4 regions of the Microbulbifer elongatus genome follow, and region 1 is predicted to be linked to each of the others. Evidence: predicted binding sites of a transcription regulator. Region 1 holds the regulator's gene; each other region holds the start of a gene.
The links. The regulator LexA, encoded in region 1, represses DNA repair genes until DNA is damaged. The targets are predictions, from matches to a motif close to ACTGTNTNTANANACAGT.

Region 1 (4,148 bases):
GGAAGGGCTGGAAAGACTTGCTGAACGAGTTCTACTCCGACTTCAGCAAGCGCCTGGAAGTGGCCCAGGACAAAGAGGGCGGCATGCGCCGCAATACGCCGACGGATACAGACATCGAGTGCGGCAAGTGCGGTCGCCACATGCAGATTCGCACCGGTTCCACCGGCGTATTCCTCGGATGTTCCGGCTATGCGCTGCCACCCAAGGAGCGTTGTACCAACACCATGAATCTGGTGTCCGGTGAAGAAGCCGTGGATGCCGAGAAAGACGAAGATGCGGAAACCCGTCAGCTGCGTGAAAAGCGCCGTTGCCCCAAGTGTGGCACCGCCATGGACAACTACCTGGTGGACGAACACCGCAAACTGCATATTTGCGGCAACAATCCCGATTGCAATGGTTTCGAGGTTGAGAAGGGTACCTTCAAGATCAAGGGTTACGACGGTCCGGTCATCGAGTGCGACAAGTGCGGTGCCGACATGCAGCTGAAGTCTGGCCGGTTTGGCAAGTACTTCGGTTGTACCAGCGAGACCTGTAAAAACACCCGCAAGCTGCTGAAAAGCGGCCAGCCGGCACCGCCGAAAATGGATCCGGTGCCCATGCCGGAGCTCGCCTGTGAAAAGGTGGAAGACACCTACATCCTGCGCGACGGTGCGTCCGGGCTGTTCCTTGCGGCCAGTCAGTTCCCGAAAAATCGTGAAACCCGCGCGCCCCTGGTCAAGGAGCTGCTGCCCCACAAGGATGAGATTGATCCCAAGTACAGTTTCCTGTTCTCGGCGCCTACCGAAGACAACGAAGGCCGAGATACGGTTGTGCGGTTCAGTCGTAAAACCCAGGAGCAGTACGTTCAGAGTGAAGAGGACGGCAAGGCCACTGGCTGGAAAGCCTTCTATCGCGATGGCAAATGGCAGATAGACGTTCCTGCGAAAAAAGCACCGGCGAAGAAAAAAGCCGCTGCCAAGAAAGCGCCTGCCAAGAAAGCGGTCGCCAAAAAAGCGCCGGCGAAGAAAAAGGCAGCCGCCAAAAAGTCCCCGGCCAAGTAACTGGCCGGGACGCCGCTCTCCATCATCCCGGCGCATGCCGGGATCCAGGAAATCTGGGAGAAAGACTAGTGGGTAATGCAGTTTGAGTAATCCCTATACCGGAACCGTCGCGTCGGCACTGCGCAAAGCCCAGCTGCTGCTGCAATCCAGCGCGCAAGCGGGGGATACTCCACTGCTGGAAGCCTCCCTGCTGGAAGCGGCGGTAGTGCAGCTGTGGCGTGGGTACCGGGGGTTTCTGGCGGAGCAGGGGCACCAGATGCAGCTGGGCTTTGCCACCGGTGCTGAACCGGAAACCGCCCATGCGCTGGCGCACCTGGTCGCCCAGCGCGGGAAGTTCAGTGCTGAGGCCAATGAGCTAGTCAGTCTTGCTGAAAACCCCGACAGCTGGTTTGCCGGTCTCTGCGGGGCCTGGCATCGACTGTGGGCCCTGAGTGTTTCCTCGGCCACCACATCCAGCCCTGCCAGCGGTGTTCAGTCCGTCATCCCGGTGCGTCAGCTTGATGATCTGGGCCGGAGTGTGGCCACTTCGGATCAGCCGCTCACCCGGGAGCGGGTACAGGAGTGGTATCAGGGGCTGTCCGAGCTGATTCAGCGCCAGCGGGCCCACAGCCAGGAGTGGTGATCCCCCGGGGCAGGAAGGAAACCTATCACCCGCTGCCCGCTGATTAATCAGGCGCCGCTGTGTTACACTGCCTCCAAATCACGCGGTTATTGGAGAAGTGAATGTCTACCGAGACTTACGAAATCATTGAGTTGTCCAATGGTGATGTGGCGCTGCGACGCGCTGGTCACAAAGGGGAACCGCTGGTGCGTATTCATTTCTCGGACGAGAGCCAGCACTTCCTGCGGGAACACAAGGTGGCCGTAGCCCGCGCCATGCTGGAAGCTGGGATCGAAGCGGTGCAGGACATCAATGAGATGGAGCCAGAGCCGTTCGAGGATGAAGAGGTAGACCTCACCGAGCACACCATTCACTGATCATTCTGTGGTTGATTCGTATACATAAAAAAACAGGGCTGAAGCCCTGTTTTTTTATGTTCGAAATACGAGGTTCGGAATGTTTGGCGATTCGTCATCCCGGCGAATAGCCTGTGCCGTACTTGATCCGGCAACGGGGGCCGGAAAACCTGAAGGCTCGCCGCTTACACCGCCAACATCAGATCGGATTCTGGCGAATCACACCCACCGCGAGACCTTCAATCGCAAAGCTGCGATCCCGCATATCCACTTCAATCACATCAAAATCCTGATTCTCTGGCAGCAGCTGCACCGTCGCCTGGTTCCCGCGGCGCTTGAAGCGTTTTACCGTGACTTCGTCTTCGATACGCGCGACCACAATCTGCCCATTGCGAATATTGTCGGTGCGCTGCACCGCCAGTAAATCCCCATCGAGAATACCCGCGTCCTTCATGCTCATGCCGTGCACCCGCAACAGGTAATCTGCCGGCGGATGAAAAAACTCCGCGGGAATCTCACAGTATTCCTCGATATTCTCTTCCGCCAGAATCGGGTTACCCGCTGCAACGCGGCCCACGATCGGCAGGCCATTGTTGTAGTCGGGGATACGGATGCCGCGGGATGCGCCGGCGACCATTTCAATTGCACCTTTGCGGGCCAGTGCCTTGAGGTGCTCTTCCGCAGCATTGGGAGAGCGAAAACCCAGCTCCTGGGCAATTTCGGCTCGGGTGGGCGGGTAGCCCGTATCGTCCAGATAGGATTTGATCAGTTCCAGTACCTGAGCCTGGCGTGCGGTGAGGTTTGTCATGAGCGCCTTCCTGTTGTCTGTATTTTTATACAGTTGCTGTGATTATATACAGATTTCAGGGGCGCGCAATCAAAGCGACCTGTGCACTGGTGGCGGCGAATGCCGCGGTCCACTCCGTACTGACAGGCGCAGGGTCATCAGGATTGAGTGCAATGGCTCAGAAGCCCTCATCGGTACCGGGGAAGCTTTCCCCCTCGAGCCGGTCGATCGCACTCTGTGCGGGGGAAAAAATCGGACTGCGATAACCGGCATCTTCGTCATCCTGCATTTCATCCGCCACAGTGCCGTACCCGGCGTTGGGGTCTTCGGGAGCCGCAGCGCCGATGACCGGCATTGCCGGCCAGTTCTGGAAGTCGATTTCGTCCAGACTGCCGTCCAGGTACTGGATTTCAATGGTGCGAGCCGGGTGATCGACGGCAACCACTTCAAACAGATCACCGGTATCGAAGTTTTCAAACCAATTGCCAATTTCCGGAGCGATTCGTGCCATGGCGTGCTCCTCCTCTTTTACTGTCGTGGTATCTCCGCCTTCCGTTCCATCCCGGCGCTTTCAGAGCTTGTACACTCGTTCTAACGTGGGGGAGGTGGGCTTGGTACTTTCGTCGAGGGCTAAAAGCCGTCGCGCGGTAAAGACTGGGATGGGTAGCGCAGGTTTCATCGCCGGCGGACTGTGCTAGTCTCCCGTTGAAACAAGCGTTTTAATTGTTGGTTTGAATTGGTGTGAAATCGGCATGAGTCAGTCAGACACGGTCCATCGTATTCTGGACGCCGCGGAAGTCCTGTTCGCAGAGCGGGGTTTTACGGAGACCTCCCTGCGGACCATAACCAGTACCGCCGGGGTGAACCTGGCAGCGGTCAATTACCATTTTGGTTCTAAAAAAGAATTGATTCAGGCGGTTTTTGAACGTTTCCTTACACCTTTTACGGATATTCTGAATCGCGAGCTTACCCGGCGGGGTGGTGCGAGCGAGCCGTTGCAGCTGGATGATCTCCTGCAGAGTCTGTATCGCGTTGCCCTCGCGGGGCTCGCCAGCCAGGGGCGCGACCCCAAGCGCTTTATGCGTCTGCTGGGACTGGCGTATACGCAGTCTCAGGGGCATCTGCGCCGCTTTATCGTATCCCGCTATGGCGACAGCTACCGGCGCTTTGCCGGCCAGCTGGCGGCCGCGCTGCCGCATGTGGATCCGGTGACATTTTACTGGCGCCTTTACTTTATGCTCGGTGCGACGGTGTTTTCTCTTTCGAGCTTTGACGCCATCGAAGCTATCCTTCGTGAGGATTTTGGCGCCGAGAGCAGCCTGGAAGAGACCCTGGCGCGGTTGGCTCCGGCGGCGGTGGCCATG
Region 2 (4,148 bases), 1.4 Mb from region 1:
GGTCCCAGCCCGGCCTCCTTGCGCGCGAAATCGATAAAGCCACACACCACGGGCACCGCGGCGCCGCGGGCGATATGGTAGAAGCCGGTTTTCCAGCGCTCGGCTTTGCCGCGGGTGCCCTCCGGCGGCACTGCGATCACCAGTTCGTCGCGCGCCTTGTACTGGTTGATGGTGGCCTCCACCAGGTTGTTGGCCTTGCTGCGATCCACCGCAATACCGCCAAACCAGCGCATCACGCCACCCAGAGGAAACGGGAACAGCTTGTCTTTGCCCATCCACTGCGGGTTTACCTTCAGCTTCAGCGCCGCAAGGATAAAGAAGTAGCCATCCCAGTTGGATGTGTGGGGGGCGGCCAGCATCACGTATTTTTTCAGTTTCAGTGCGCGCTCGTCAGCGACCACTTTCCAGCCGTGCAGCCGGAGCAGCAGGCGCGCCAGCAGTCGCAGACAGGGAGTGAGAATAGGGGTGTTGAATATGGTGGTTTGCATGTTGAGACCGAGTTCTTTGCCCGTCAGTGTAGTTGTATCCCCGGCGGGGCCTGAGTGCGGGCGGGGCAGTATAAAGTGAATCTCCCGCCACTTTCGGTCAATTTCGGTCTCAATGCCGGGATGGTTGTGACTGCTCAGACACCTGCCTGCTGCGGGCAGGGCTTATCATCGCCGGCGCGCGGCGCGGGTCAGGCCCGCGCCAGCATCTCCTCGGCGTGAGCGAGGGACTGGGCAGTAGCTTCTCCACCCAGCATGCGCGCCACTTCGGCACTGCGCTCGCCGTCTTTCAGCTCCCGTAAGGCCACAAACGCGGCTTCGCCGTCGCTGTGCTTCTCCACCAGGTACTGTCGGTGTGCACGTGCGGCCACCTGTGCCAGGTGGGTAACGCAGATTACCTGGCCGCGCTCGCCCAGTTGGCGCAGCAGTTTGCCCACTACATCGCCGGTGGCGCCGCCGATACCCACATCCACTTCGTCGAACACCAGGGTGGGGGTGCGGGAGGTTTGTGCGGTAACCACCTGAATGGCCAGGCTGACCCGGGACAGTTCGCCACCGGAGGCGATCTTCCCCAGCGCCCGCACCGGTTGCCCCGGGTTGGTGGCAATCAGGATTTCCACTTCTTCCAGCCCGGTAGCGGTGGGTTTTTCCAGCGCGGTGAGCGCCAACTCCACACGCGCGTGGGGCATCGCCAGGTCCGCCAGTTGCGCGTTTACCGCATCGGCCAGCTTGCGCGCGGCGGCGCTGCGTAACTTGCTGAGATTGCCCGCGGCCGTGCGGAAGTCCTGCTCCAGGCGCTCGCATTCACTGGCCAGCTTGTCGAGAGCGTCCGGCGCACCGATTTCTTCCAGCTCCTGCTGCCACTGCTGCTGTAATTCCGGCAGCTGGTCCGGCTGTACCCGGTGCTTGCGGGCAATGGAGTAGATGGCGGACAGGCGCTCCTCCACTTCTGCCAGCCGCTCAGGGTCCATTTCGAAGCGGTCGATATGCCGGGACAGGGTGCTGCCGGCTTCGTCGATCTGGATGCGCGCGCTGTCGAGCATCTGCGCCACCTCGGCCAGTGCCGGGCTCTGCTCGGGCATGGCGCCGACCAGTTGCAGGGCGCGGTGCAGCTGCTCGGCAATATCGCCCTCGCCGCCGTTCAGCAGCGCGGCCAGCTGGTAGCTGCCATTCAGGATGTCGCCGGCATTGGCCAGCTGGCGCTGTTCGCTCTCCAGCTCTTCCAGTTCGCTGGGTTTCAGGTCCAGCTGTTCCAGCTCCTGCAGCTGATACTCCAGCAGGTCGCGGCGGGCCTGGGTTTCCTCGGCGCTGTCGGCCAGTTTGCGGTAGCGGCGGTACTGGTCCTGCCAGGTCTTGTAGTGAATGCGCACTTCCGCGCTCTGGGCCTCGGCGTGGGCATATTCGTCCAGCAGGCGGCGGTGGGTGTCCTTTTTCAGCAGGGACTGGTGTTCGTGCTGGCTGTGGATATCGATCAGCTGCTCACCGAGGGTGCGAAGCTGCATCAGGGTTACCGGCTGGCCGTTGATATAGGCGCGGGAGCGGCCGTCGGCGCTGATGGTGCGGCGCAGGATCACTTCGCGCCCCGCGTCCATTTCCTGCTCTTCGAGCCACGCGCGGGCATCTTGATGGGCGCTGATATCGAAGGTGGCGTGGATATCGGCACGCTTGGCGCCGGCCCGGACCAGATCACCGTTGCCGCGGTCCCCGAGGGCGAGCCCGAGAGCGTCGAGGGTAATGGATTTGCCCGCGCCGGTTTCCCCGGTGAGGGTGCTGGTGCCCGGGCCAAACTCCAGCTCCAGCTGGTCGACCAGGGTGAACTGACTGATAGACAGATGCAGCAACATGGGAATGTGATCGCCGTTGTTAGATTTTGGGCTTAATAGTGGTTGTTTATACAGTATTTATCCAGTGGCTTTCAATCACCTCGGGGGTTGATTGCGAGGCAATCAACTTAGTCACGGGGTGGTTGCCACATTATCCTCCCTGCATCACGCCCCGTGAGTGCGATCACTTGAAGTGCCCGCTGACGCCCCCATATAGCCACATCACCGGTGGCAGTATCGCTGACGGTGTGTATCCATTTTGACCAATTGGCAGTAGTCCGACGGACACAGACGGAGAAAGCAGTGGCCAAAGAGCGCAGCGAAGAAGAACAGATCGAGACTGGCGATCAGGCGGAACAGGCCGCCGAGGTGGAAACCCCGAGCGCTGAAGAGCAGCAAGCCGCCGAAGAAGCGCTGGCGGAGGAGCTGGCCGGTGGCGAAAGTGCCCTGGAAGAAGAGATCGCCTCCCTGCATCAGCAACTGGCAGACCACAAGGAGATGGTGCTGCGCGCCCAGGCGGAGGTGCAGAATGCCCGCCGTCGCGCCCAGCAGGATGTGGAAAAGGCCCACAAATTTGGTGTGGAGAAGCTGATCAAGGAGCTGCTGCCGGTTGTAGACAACCTGGAGCGCGCGCTCTCTTCCATCAATACCGAGGACGAGGCGCAAAAGGCAGTGGCGGAAGGGATCGAACTCACCCAGAAGTCCTTTATCGATACCCTGACCAAGTCTGGTGTGGAGGTGATCGATCCCGCGGGTGAGCCCTTCGACCCGGAGCTGCACCAGGCCATGACTCAGGTGTCGAACCCGGACGTGGAGCCGAATACCGTGCTGGACGTGTTCCAGAAAGGCTACCGTCTGAACGGCCGCCTGGTGCGCCCGGCGATGGTGGTGGTCAGCAAGGCGCCGTAAGGCAGTCCGTCTTTTCATCACAAAACCCTGTGGCGCCGCCCTTGAAATGTGAACGGCGGCACCAATATAAGCAGGCAACCGAATTAAACCGCGCAGCGCCAGGCAGATAGCACACTGAGTGCGGGCGCGCGCAGCAAAGTGAGGATTTAGAGCATGGGAAAAATCATCGGCATCGACCTGGGTACCACCAACAGCTGTGTGGCGGTACTGGACGGCGACAAGGCCCGCGTCATTGAGAACGCCGAAGGCGATCGCACCACCCCTTCCATCGTTGCGTTTACCGAGGACAACGAAGTGCTGGTGGGCCAGTCCGCCAAGCGCCAGGCGGTGACCAATCCGCAGAACACCCTGTTCGCGGTGAAGCGCCTGATCGGCCGTAAGTTCAAAGACGACGTTGTACAGAAAGACATCAAAATGGTGCCTTACTCCATCGTTGAAGCCGAGAACGGTGACGCCTGGGTAGAAGTCAAGGGCGACAAGAAAGCCCCGCCGCAGATCTCTGCGGAAGTGCTGAAAAAGATGAAGAAAACCGCGGAAGACTTCCTCGGTGAGAAAGTGGACGCGGCGGTCATCACCGTGCCGGCCTACTTCAACGACTCCCAGCGTCAGGCCACCAAAGACGCCGGCCGCATCGCTGGTCTGGACGTGAAGCGCATCATCAACGAGCCGACCGCTGCGGCCCTGGCCTACGGCATGGACAAAGCCGGTGGCGACCGCACCATCGCGGTTTACGACCTGGGTGGTGGTACCTTCGATATCTCCATCATCGAGATTGCCGACGTCGATGGCGAGAAGCAGTTTGAAGTACTGTCCACCAACGGTGACACCTTCCTCGGTGGTGAGGACTTCGACCTGCGCCTGATCGACTACCTGGCCGAGCAGTTCAAGAAAGAGCAGAGCATCGACCTGAAAGGCGACCCGCTCGCCATGC
Region 3 (4,148 bases), 1.0 Mb from region 1:
CCTGTTCCGGAAGATAGCTTTCCTTGAGAGTGACGCCGGAGAGGGCCTGGTGCCCGAGGCGCGCCTTGAGCTTGTCGATCAGCTGATAGCTCTCGTGCAGCTTACTGCCCTCGTCAAAAAAATCCTCCCGCAGGCTGTGACTTTCGATGGGGCGCAACTGCTGGCACTTGAGGGTCAGCGTCTGTACCGGTTCTTTCAGTTCTACCCGTTCAAACTGTAACTTTGTCAGCGCGATCAGGCGCTGGGGATCGAGCAGCGGGCGGGAGATTTCCACGGGGACCTGCTGGTGGCCGCGGCTGCCGTAATCCAGCACCCAGCACAGTTGCTGGCTGTACAACTGCCGCCGCTGCAGCTGCCGGCACAGTTCGCGCACCAGGCGGCCGGCGGGGAACAGCAGTTGTTCACTGTTATCCAGTGGGCTGGGGAAAAACAGTTCGCTGTGGAATTCCGCCGGTGGCTCGAAGCTCGGTACCGGATCCGGGCGGGTGCCATTCAGGCGGGCGAGGTAGTCGATAAACCCGCGCCCAAAACGGCCACCCACTTCCGACAGGGGAATCGCCAGCAACTGGCTGACGCGCTTGATGCCGCAGGCATAGAGCTTGGCGATGGCCTTGTGATTGCAGTCGAGCAGTTTGCTGGGGGCGAAGCTGATCCACTGGCGCCACTGCTGGGGCGTGGGAGCGGTTCTGGCTTCGGCCAGCCACTGGCGGTGTTCCGGCAGTTGGCTAAGCAGGTGGGCGGCGCTGGGGCTGTGTCCCAGACCCATAAAGTGGTGGATGCGCATCTTGCGCAGTTCTTTGCCCAGCTGTTGTAGCAGAGACGCGAGACCGTGGTGTGCCTTGAGGCTGCCGCTGATCTCCAGATACAGGCAGGCGAAGTTGCTGTCGGGCTGATTCTGTTCGCGCTCGGCACTGCGCGGGGATACCACCGGTGTAAAGCTGTAGGCCCATTGCGCCAGTTGTTGCAGTAGTTGTTCTTCCCGCTGCGGATCCCGTTCCAGCAGCTGCAGATCCGTGCAGTAGGCGCAGGCGGTGGCGATACTGAGCCCGGGCTCCACATTCTGTGCCGCAGCGGTCTGGTTGGCCTCAATCACAAGGCTGTTCTGGGCCACCGCCACGGCGGCGCCATCACTGGCGCGGTGGGCGCGGGTCAGTGCTTCCAGTGGGAGTTTGGGGAGCTGGATACAGAGCCAGAGCATGGGGTATTCCTCACCGTTGCATTGCATATTCAGTGCAGTGGCTGATCCCGTCGCACCAGATCCGGGTTGCGCGCCAGGTGCACCCGTTGGCCGGACCTGCCGCTCAGCTGTTTGAACAGGTGCAGCGCCAGTTGCTCGCCGTCGCTTTTCAGTTGCAGGCGCAGTGCCGCGGGGGAGGGCGTTTGCGCACAGGAGCCGGGGCGGAAATGGAAGTGCAGACAGTCGCCATCGCGGGCGGCTACCTGCAGGCGGCGCAGGTCTTTGTCTGCTGGGGTTTCCCTGTTCTGCCACTGGATCAGCGCACCACAGACTCCGGATTGCAGAGATTGCTCTGCCGCCCACAGTTGGTCCCGCTGCCCACGGGGGTGCAGGATCAGCAGCTTTTCCAGTTGTACGCCAGCCTGTACCAGTGCCGGTGCGTAGGGGATATGTGGTGGATTGATCAGGATCACCATACGCCCTTGCCGGGTCAGCTCCGCCAGGGTCGGGAGAAGCAGGGACATCTCGCCAATGCCGGCCTTGTCGACCAGAAGTTCCGTGCTGGCAGCGTGGGGCCAGCCGTGCCCCGCCAGCAAGGCGTCCAGCCCACGGTAACCGGTGCTGATGCCGCTGCGGGGGTGGCGCTGGCCACTGGCCAGCTGCCAGATGTCCGGGCGGGTCAGCAGCTGCTGCAATGGCTGTGGCGGTTCTTGCCCGGGGGACCGGGGTTTGCTGCTGGCCTGCTGTCCTGGCAAATCGCCTAACTGCTTGTTTTGCAAAAAGTTTTCGGCGCTGTTCACGATCGGCTCGCTCCACACGGGGGGTCTGATAGGGTTTTGCTGTATGGGTATACAGTGTCTACTGGTAATTTATACAGTAGTCGTCCAGTGTCGGCAAGCCCGCACCAGGTCTGTGTGCGTCAAATTCGACACGCCTCTGTGGCACTTTTTTGAACAAGGTAAAACGGCTATGATTCGGCCTCTTTAAATGACCGCCAGAAATGGACCAATACCAGATAAGCGAGGGGACAGGGTGAGCATCAAATCCGATAAGTGGATTCGTCGTATGGCTGAGAATGAGGGTATGATCGAGCCCTTCGAACCGGGCCAGGTACGCCACGGGGCCTCCGGCGATCGCCTGATCTCCTACGGCACCTCCAGTTACGGCTACGATGTGCGCTGTGCCAACGAGTTCAAGATCTTCACCAACGTGCACTCCGCCACCGTGGACCCGAAGGCGTTTGATGAAGACAGCTTCGTGGATGTGCAGGGCGACTACTGTGTCATCCCGCCCAACTCTTTCGCCCTGGCGCGCACCGTGGAGTACTTCCGCATCCCGCGTTCGGTGCTGACCATCTGCCTGGGCAAGTCCACCTACGCCCGCTGCGGCATCATCGTGAATGTGACGCCGCTGGAGCCGGAGTGGGAAGGGCATGTGACCTTGGAATTCTCCAACACCACCAACCTGCCGGCGAAGATCTACGCGAATGAAGGCGTGGCACAGATGCTGTTCTTCGAATCCGATGAAATCTGCGATGTGTCGTATAAAGACCGCGGTGGTAAATACCAGGGCCAGCGCGGCGTTACTCTGCCGAAGACCTGATCCTTAGACCACCAGCAAATGACAGACCTTCCCACCCAGGCCGATGTACTGATCATCGGCGCCGGCGCCGCCGGCCTGATGTGTGCCGCGGTGGCGGGCAAGCGTGGCCGCAGCGTGCTGGTGCTGGACCACGCCAACAAGGTCGGCAAAAAGATCCTGATGTCCGGCGGCGGCCGCTGCAACTTCACCAACCTGTACACGGCGCCGGACAACTTCTACAGCGAAAATCCGCACTTCTGTAAATCCGCCCTGGCCCGCTATACCCAGTGGGACTTTATTGCCCTGGTGGAAAAACACGGAATCCCCTACCACGAGAAAACCCTGGGGCAGTTGTTCTGCGACAATAAATCCCGGGATATTGTCGATCTGCTGCTGGCGGAGTGCCGCGAAGCGAAAGCCCAGATTCGCACCCGCTGTGAGATCCAGCGTGTTGAGCCTCTTAATGAAGAGGGTGCGAAAGGCTTTGAGGTGCACACCTCTCTTGGCAAAGTGGTGTGTGAATCCCTGGTAGTCGCCACCGGCGGCCTGTCGATCCCCACCATGGGCGCCACCGGATTTGGCTACGACCTCGCCAAGCAGTTCGGCCACAACATTATTCCCACTCGCGCCGCACTGGTGCCTTTCACATTGAACAAGCGTGCACTGGCGCGGCAGCAGGAATTACCCGGGACCTCACTGGCAGTGAATGCCAGCTGTGCCGAGGGCCATTTCCAGGAGCAGATGCTGTTTACCCACAAGGGCCTGAGTGGCCCGGCGGTGTTACAGATCTCCAGCCACTGGAAAGAGGGGATGCCGGTCAGCTTCAACCTCGCACCGGGGCTGGATCTGTCCGGGTGGCTCTGTGAGCAGCGCGGCAAAAAGCAGGAGAGCTTTCTGCATACGGTGCTGGCGGAGTTGTGGAGCAAAAAGCTGGTACAGTTTTTCCTGCAGAGAAATGGCCTGGAAAGCAAACCACTCAAGCAGTACAGCGAACAGGCGCTAAAGGATGTAGGCGAAAAGCTGCAGATCTGGACGCTGATCCCCGAGGGCACGGAAGGCTACCGCACCGCAGAAGTCACCCTTGGTGGCGTGGATACCAATGAGGTGTCATCCCGGAGTATGCAAAGTATGAAGCAAGCGGGGCTCTACTTTATTGGTGAAGTGCTCGACGTGACAGGCTGGTTGGGCGGGTTTAACTTTCAATGGGCCTGGGCGTCTGCCCACGCGGCTGGCGGGGAGGTCTGATCTGTGGGTGAGGTACTGCAATTCAAGCGTAAAACCGCCTGGGAAAAGCACAAGGGCAGCAGTTTATGTCGCGACGGTTTTCACAAGTGGAAGGTGGTGACCGAACGCAAGTTTGATGTGAAGCAGGGGAAACTGGTCACGGAGT
Region 4 (4,148 bases), 470 kb from region 1:
GAGCGAGAAACGCAGCTGTGACTGATAGCGACGAACCAGCTGGGCATAGGCCCGCTGGTCTCCGTCTTCTACGACGCGCCTGATCAGATCCCCATCATCGAGGTTCATCTATCGGTTGCCCTTAACCCGCCTGTTTTTGGTCGTGCTTCCAGTTGACGTAGCGGGCGACCCCAATAAACAGCGGGATCAGGCCGAGGCTTCCCACATCCACACCAGCAGAAATCGAAAGCCAGATAAACACGGCGGCGCCGACAGCGATCAGGGTAATTCCCCGGTCTTTGGTGGTATTGGTGCCCTCCCGGTCCATGGCGTCCAGCAGCTCCGGCGGAATATCCCGGCCTTCGGAGACCATGCGGTTGATGTTCTCCATCAACAACTGCTTCTTGCGATAGTTATTGCGGGTCACCATCCACACGATCAGGATCGGCGTGCCGAACACGGCGATGATCGCCACAATGCCAATCAACCAGTCCATATCCGGCCCTCCCGAGCGCTGCTCTCTGACCTTGTCTTCACGAACCTCCACGTAAGCGCGCTCGTGCATGCGCTCCGCATGCTCCCGCGCCCGTTCCGCGCGCTCCCGGATGCGCTCGGCACGCTCCATGTCCGCCTTGATGCCGATGCTGATATTGCGCGGCACCGAATCCAGCGCCTGCTCTACCACAAGGCCCTTCTCGTCGAGAATGCCCTTTTCCTCCAGCTTTTCGTAAATCCGCTGGGTCACCTTGCCGCCGAAGGCCTCGCCGAGATCAATCTCGACATCGGCGTTTTCGCCATTCTCATCCCGAGTGTGGATGCGCAGGGTACCGTCGTCCTGGCGCAGGATGCGCACCTGTTTGGTCACCTCTTTCTCCACCGGCCTGGGCTCGATCGCGGGGGCCGGCGGCGTCGGCGGCTGCGGCGCAACCGCCTCTTCTTCCTGGGCCTGCAGGCCACCCGAAGCGCCCATTCCCACGGCGGCTGCCAGGACCAGAGCCCAGATATTCAGCGGGCCACGTTGCTTGGATTCATTCGCTCTCATTGGTGTTGTCTCGCTCTTACTGATCTGAGGCAAAGCAGGAGGTTGCCCCGGCCAAACTCTTGCGCGATGGTGACAGATAGACGAACTACCCCGACAGACCATCAATGGCGCAAGATTGTACCTTTTTTAGGCAACCGGTATCAGGTTCTGGGATACCCGGTGCCACTTTACCCTTCCCCTGATGGACGATGGCAGTACACCTTTTGGATGCAACTGACGAGAAATAATTGAAGGAGCACACCATGAACCCTCAATCAGCAACACCGGCAGCCCCGATTGAGTTCTGGTTTGGCAGCGCGGACCTGCACCATCCGCCGCCGGAACCCCTGCGAAAACGGTGGTTTCAGCGTAGTGACCGGTTTGATGAGGAGATTCGCAGCCGCTTTGGCACCGCGGTCGAGCTGGCCCTGAACGGGCAGCTTGCGTATTGGCGGGACACCCTGGTCGGCCAACTGGGTCTGATCCTGTTATGCGACCAGTTCACCCGCAATCTCTATCGCGGGTCGGCCCAGGCATTCGCCGGCGATGCACAGGCACTGGAAATCAGCCAGGCCCTGGTCCGCGACAACGCCCATACTCAACTGGGGCTGCACCAGCGCGCATTCGCCGGTATGCCCCTGGAGCACTCCGAGCTAGCGGAAGTCCAGAACCAGTCGGTGGCCTACTTCGATCAGATCCAGCGGGACTATGCCGCGAACAGCCCCGACAGCACTCAGAAGGATGCCAAAGCGGCGACGGAGTACTACCGGTTTGCCGTAGCCCATCAGAACGTCATTCAGCAGTTCGGTCGCTACCCCCATCGCAACCAGGCGCTCGGCCGGCAGTCCACGCCGGAGGAACAGGACTGGCTGGACAATGGTGGCGGTTTCTAGCTCTTCTCCCCCGCAGCACGTACACTGGCGCGGAATGTGGTGTTTTGCAGTTGACACTGAATATCCATACAGATACTGTATATCCATCCACATCAACGACACATAACCACAATACCAAGACCTCAGGAGGCCCAGTATGGCGGTAGTAGCCGTTTGGAAATGCGATAGAGACGGAGCCATGTTCGATAACAAAAAAGATGCCGAAGAACACGACAAGATGCTGGAACTTGCCGCCAACATCACCGCACTGATCGAGCGCAATATTGAGGGCGTGTCTGAAGAAGCGAGTGAAGAAATCGGCCTGATGCTGGCCAAGCGCCGCGAAGTTCTGGCCAAAGCCTGTAAAGGAAAGCCGGAAGAACTGCTCGCTGCAGAAGAGCAGGACGAACCGTCCAGCGACGAGAACGTCACGCCGCTGGCGGCAAATCAGTAATCCCCCCTGGACACCAATATTCTGGTTTCCATCCCTGTACTATGCCCGGCTTGCCGGGCTTTTTTTCACCTGCAAGCCGGTCACGATACCGCTGGATATCAGAGCGCGCTGACGATATTGACCACCGCCAGAATGATGATGACCAGCCAGGTCAGCGCAGTACCACCAAACCGGCCGGGGTGATAGCCCCCCTTGCCACCCACCAGACCAATGGCGTGCAGGATTCGCGCAAAAACCAGGGCGCCCCCGAGACAGTGCAGCCACACCGCAGATACCCCATTGATCTCCGCAACCAGTAACAGGATAAGTGCCAGGGGAATATACTCGATGGCATTGGCGTGAGCCCGTACCAGGACTGCACCCGCTTTATCACCGCCGGTGCCAATACCGACTTTTTTGCCGCGCCGGAAACGCACAACATTGAATGCCAGCGCAATCACCAGCAATGCACACAGACCGCCATAAAGCGCGGTAATTTCTACACTAATCATCAGTTTTTATATCCGTGTCCGGTACCCGCTTTGGGGTGTAAATAACGATCCCGCAACCGCGTAGAGCGATTGACGAGAGACTGGGGTTTGCCATCAATCAACACCAGTTCGGCAAAGCTGGTGACCTCCAGGGGATCACCACTCCACAAAACCAGTTCTGCAACACCGTCGGGAGCAAGGACACCCCCTTCGATACCAAAGATATCCGCCACATTGGCCGTGACCGCGCGGATACCCTCTTCGAAAGGCAATCCGTAAGCTACCGCGTTGCCCGCGGCCTGCCGGGACAGGTAGCTATTGTGGGAACCCGCGTAACCGGGGCCGCTAATCGCTACCGTCACACCGGCCCGATGCAACAACGCCGCGTTGTCCATTCGCGCGCCGAGCTTTTCGAACGCATCCGGGGTATTACCCAGCACATCCACCACCACCGGTACCCGTGCCGCGGCCAGCTGCTCGGCCACCATCCACCCTTCCGCGCCGCCAATAATAATCGGGCGGATCGGGAATGTGTTTGCCAGGGTGAGCACCTGCAGAATATCGCTGGCACGATCCGCACTGATCATCAACGGCTGCTCCTCCCGCAGTACCGGCTGCAGCGCCTCCAGATCGTCCACGGCGAAATCGAGTTCACGCCACTGCCCGCGGCGTATCTCGTCCCGGTTCTCCGAGTATTCTTTCGCCTGTTCCAGCGCGCTCTCCAGTTGCGCAAATGCCATCGCGCGGCTGCCGCCGGCCAGTTGCGCACCGTACTCACCGAAGTAAACCTTCTGTACCAGGTCTGCATTGATCACACTGTCGAAGTCGCCGGTGAGTTTGATGGCAAACCCCTGCCCGGCAAAGATCGAGTCTTCACTGGCCGGCACCACAACCGCCCGGGTCAGACCTCCGGCCCGATTAAACGGGATCAGAGTAGAGCGCGGGTTGAATGCCACCACCGGATTGAACGCAGCGCCGATGGACTGCTCGGCAATGGCACCATCGTTGGTGGACGCCGCTGCGCCGATTTCTGTCAGCCCCAGCGCGCTGCTGGGTGCGATCAGCCCCGGCGTCACCACCTTGCCGCGACCATCGATGATCAGCTCTGCCGTGGCATCACCGAGATCCTCCGCGATCTGCACAACCTTGCCGTCGCGCACCAGCAGGTCGCCACTTTCCAGGGTCCCCTGATCCGCGAGGGTCACGATTCTGGCATCTTTGATCAGAATGCTTTGACTGTGCGCCGACACCGCGAAACCAAACAGGCACATCAGAGAAACCTTCATACCGGCTCTCAACAGATTGGAAATTTCCATTAGCGCTCCCCTCCCTCTGGCAGACGCTCGCCTTCG

Region 2: the regulator LexA is predicted to act here: its motif matches at 2,367-2,384, upstream of recN (DNA repair protein RecN).
Region 3: the regulator LexA is predicted to act here: its motif matches at 2,016-2,033, upstream of imuA (translesion DNA synthesis-associated protein ImuA).
Region 4: the regulator LexA is predicted to act here: its motif matches at 1,949-1,966, upstream of LRR79_RS12615 (YebG family protein).

The regions. Positions count from the first base shown of each region.
Region 1 is NZ_CP088953.1:2,603,017-2,607,164, forward strand. Features, by position in the region: gene topA (type I DNA topoisomerase) at 1-1,040, shown strand, start outside; gene LRR79_RS10630 (DUF6586 family protein) at 1,123-1,662, shown strand; gene LRR79_RS10635 (hypothetical protein) at 1,764-2,018, shown strand; gene lexA (transcriptional repressor LexA) at 2,197-2,805, opposite strand; gene LRR79_RS10645 (DUF6763 family protein) at 2,963-3,295, opposite strand; gene LRR79_RS10650 (TetR/AcrR family transcriptional regulator) at 3,537-4,148, shown strand, end outside.
Region 2 is NZ_CP088953.1:4,024,312-4,028,459, reverse strand. Features, by position in the region: gene LRR79_RS16570 (1-acyl-sn-glycerol-3-phosphate acyltransferase) at 1-488, opposite strand, end outside; gene recN (DNA repair protein RecN) at 677-2,329, opposite strand; gene grpE (nucleotide exchange factor GrpE) at 2,612-3,217, shown strand; gene dnaK (molecular chaperone DnaK) at 3,371-4,148, shown strand, end outside.
Region 3 is NZ_CP088953.1:3,610,694-3,614,841, reverse strand. Features, by position in the region: gene LRR79_RS14950 (Y-family DNA polymerase) at 1-1,198, opposite strand, end outside; gene imuA (translesion DNA synthesis-associated protein ImuA) at 1,228-1,932, opposite strand; gene dcd (dCTP deaminase) at 2,210-2,779, shown strand; gene LRR79_RS14935 (BaiN/RdsA family NAD(P)/FAD-dependent oxidoreductase) at 2,798-4,003, shown strand; gene LRR79_RS14930 (hypothetical protein) at 4,007-4,148, shown strand, end outside.
Region 4 is NZ_CP088953.1:3,068,352-3,072,499, forward strand. Features, by position in the region: gene LRR79_RS12600 (sigma-70 family RNA polymerase sigma factor) at 1-108, opposite strand, end outside; gene LRR79_RS12605 (DUF6249 domain-containing protein) at 122-1,021, opposite strand; gene LRR79_RS12610 (DUF924 family protein) at 1,264-1,893, shown strand; gene LRR79_RS12615 (YebG family protein) at 2,030-2,326, shown strand; gene LRR79_RS12620 (MAPEG family protein) at 2,425-2,817, opposite strand; gene LRR79_RS12625 (amidohydrolase family protein) at 2,817-4,112, opposite strand; gene LRR79_RS12630 (amidohydrolase) at 4,112-4,148, opposite strand, start outside.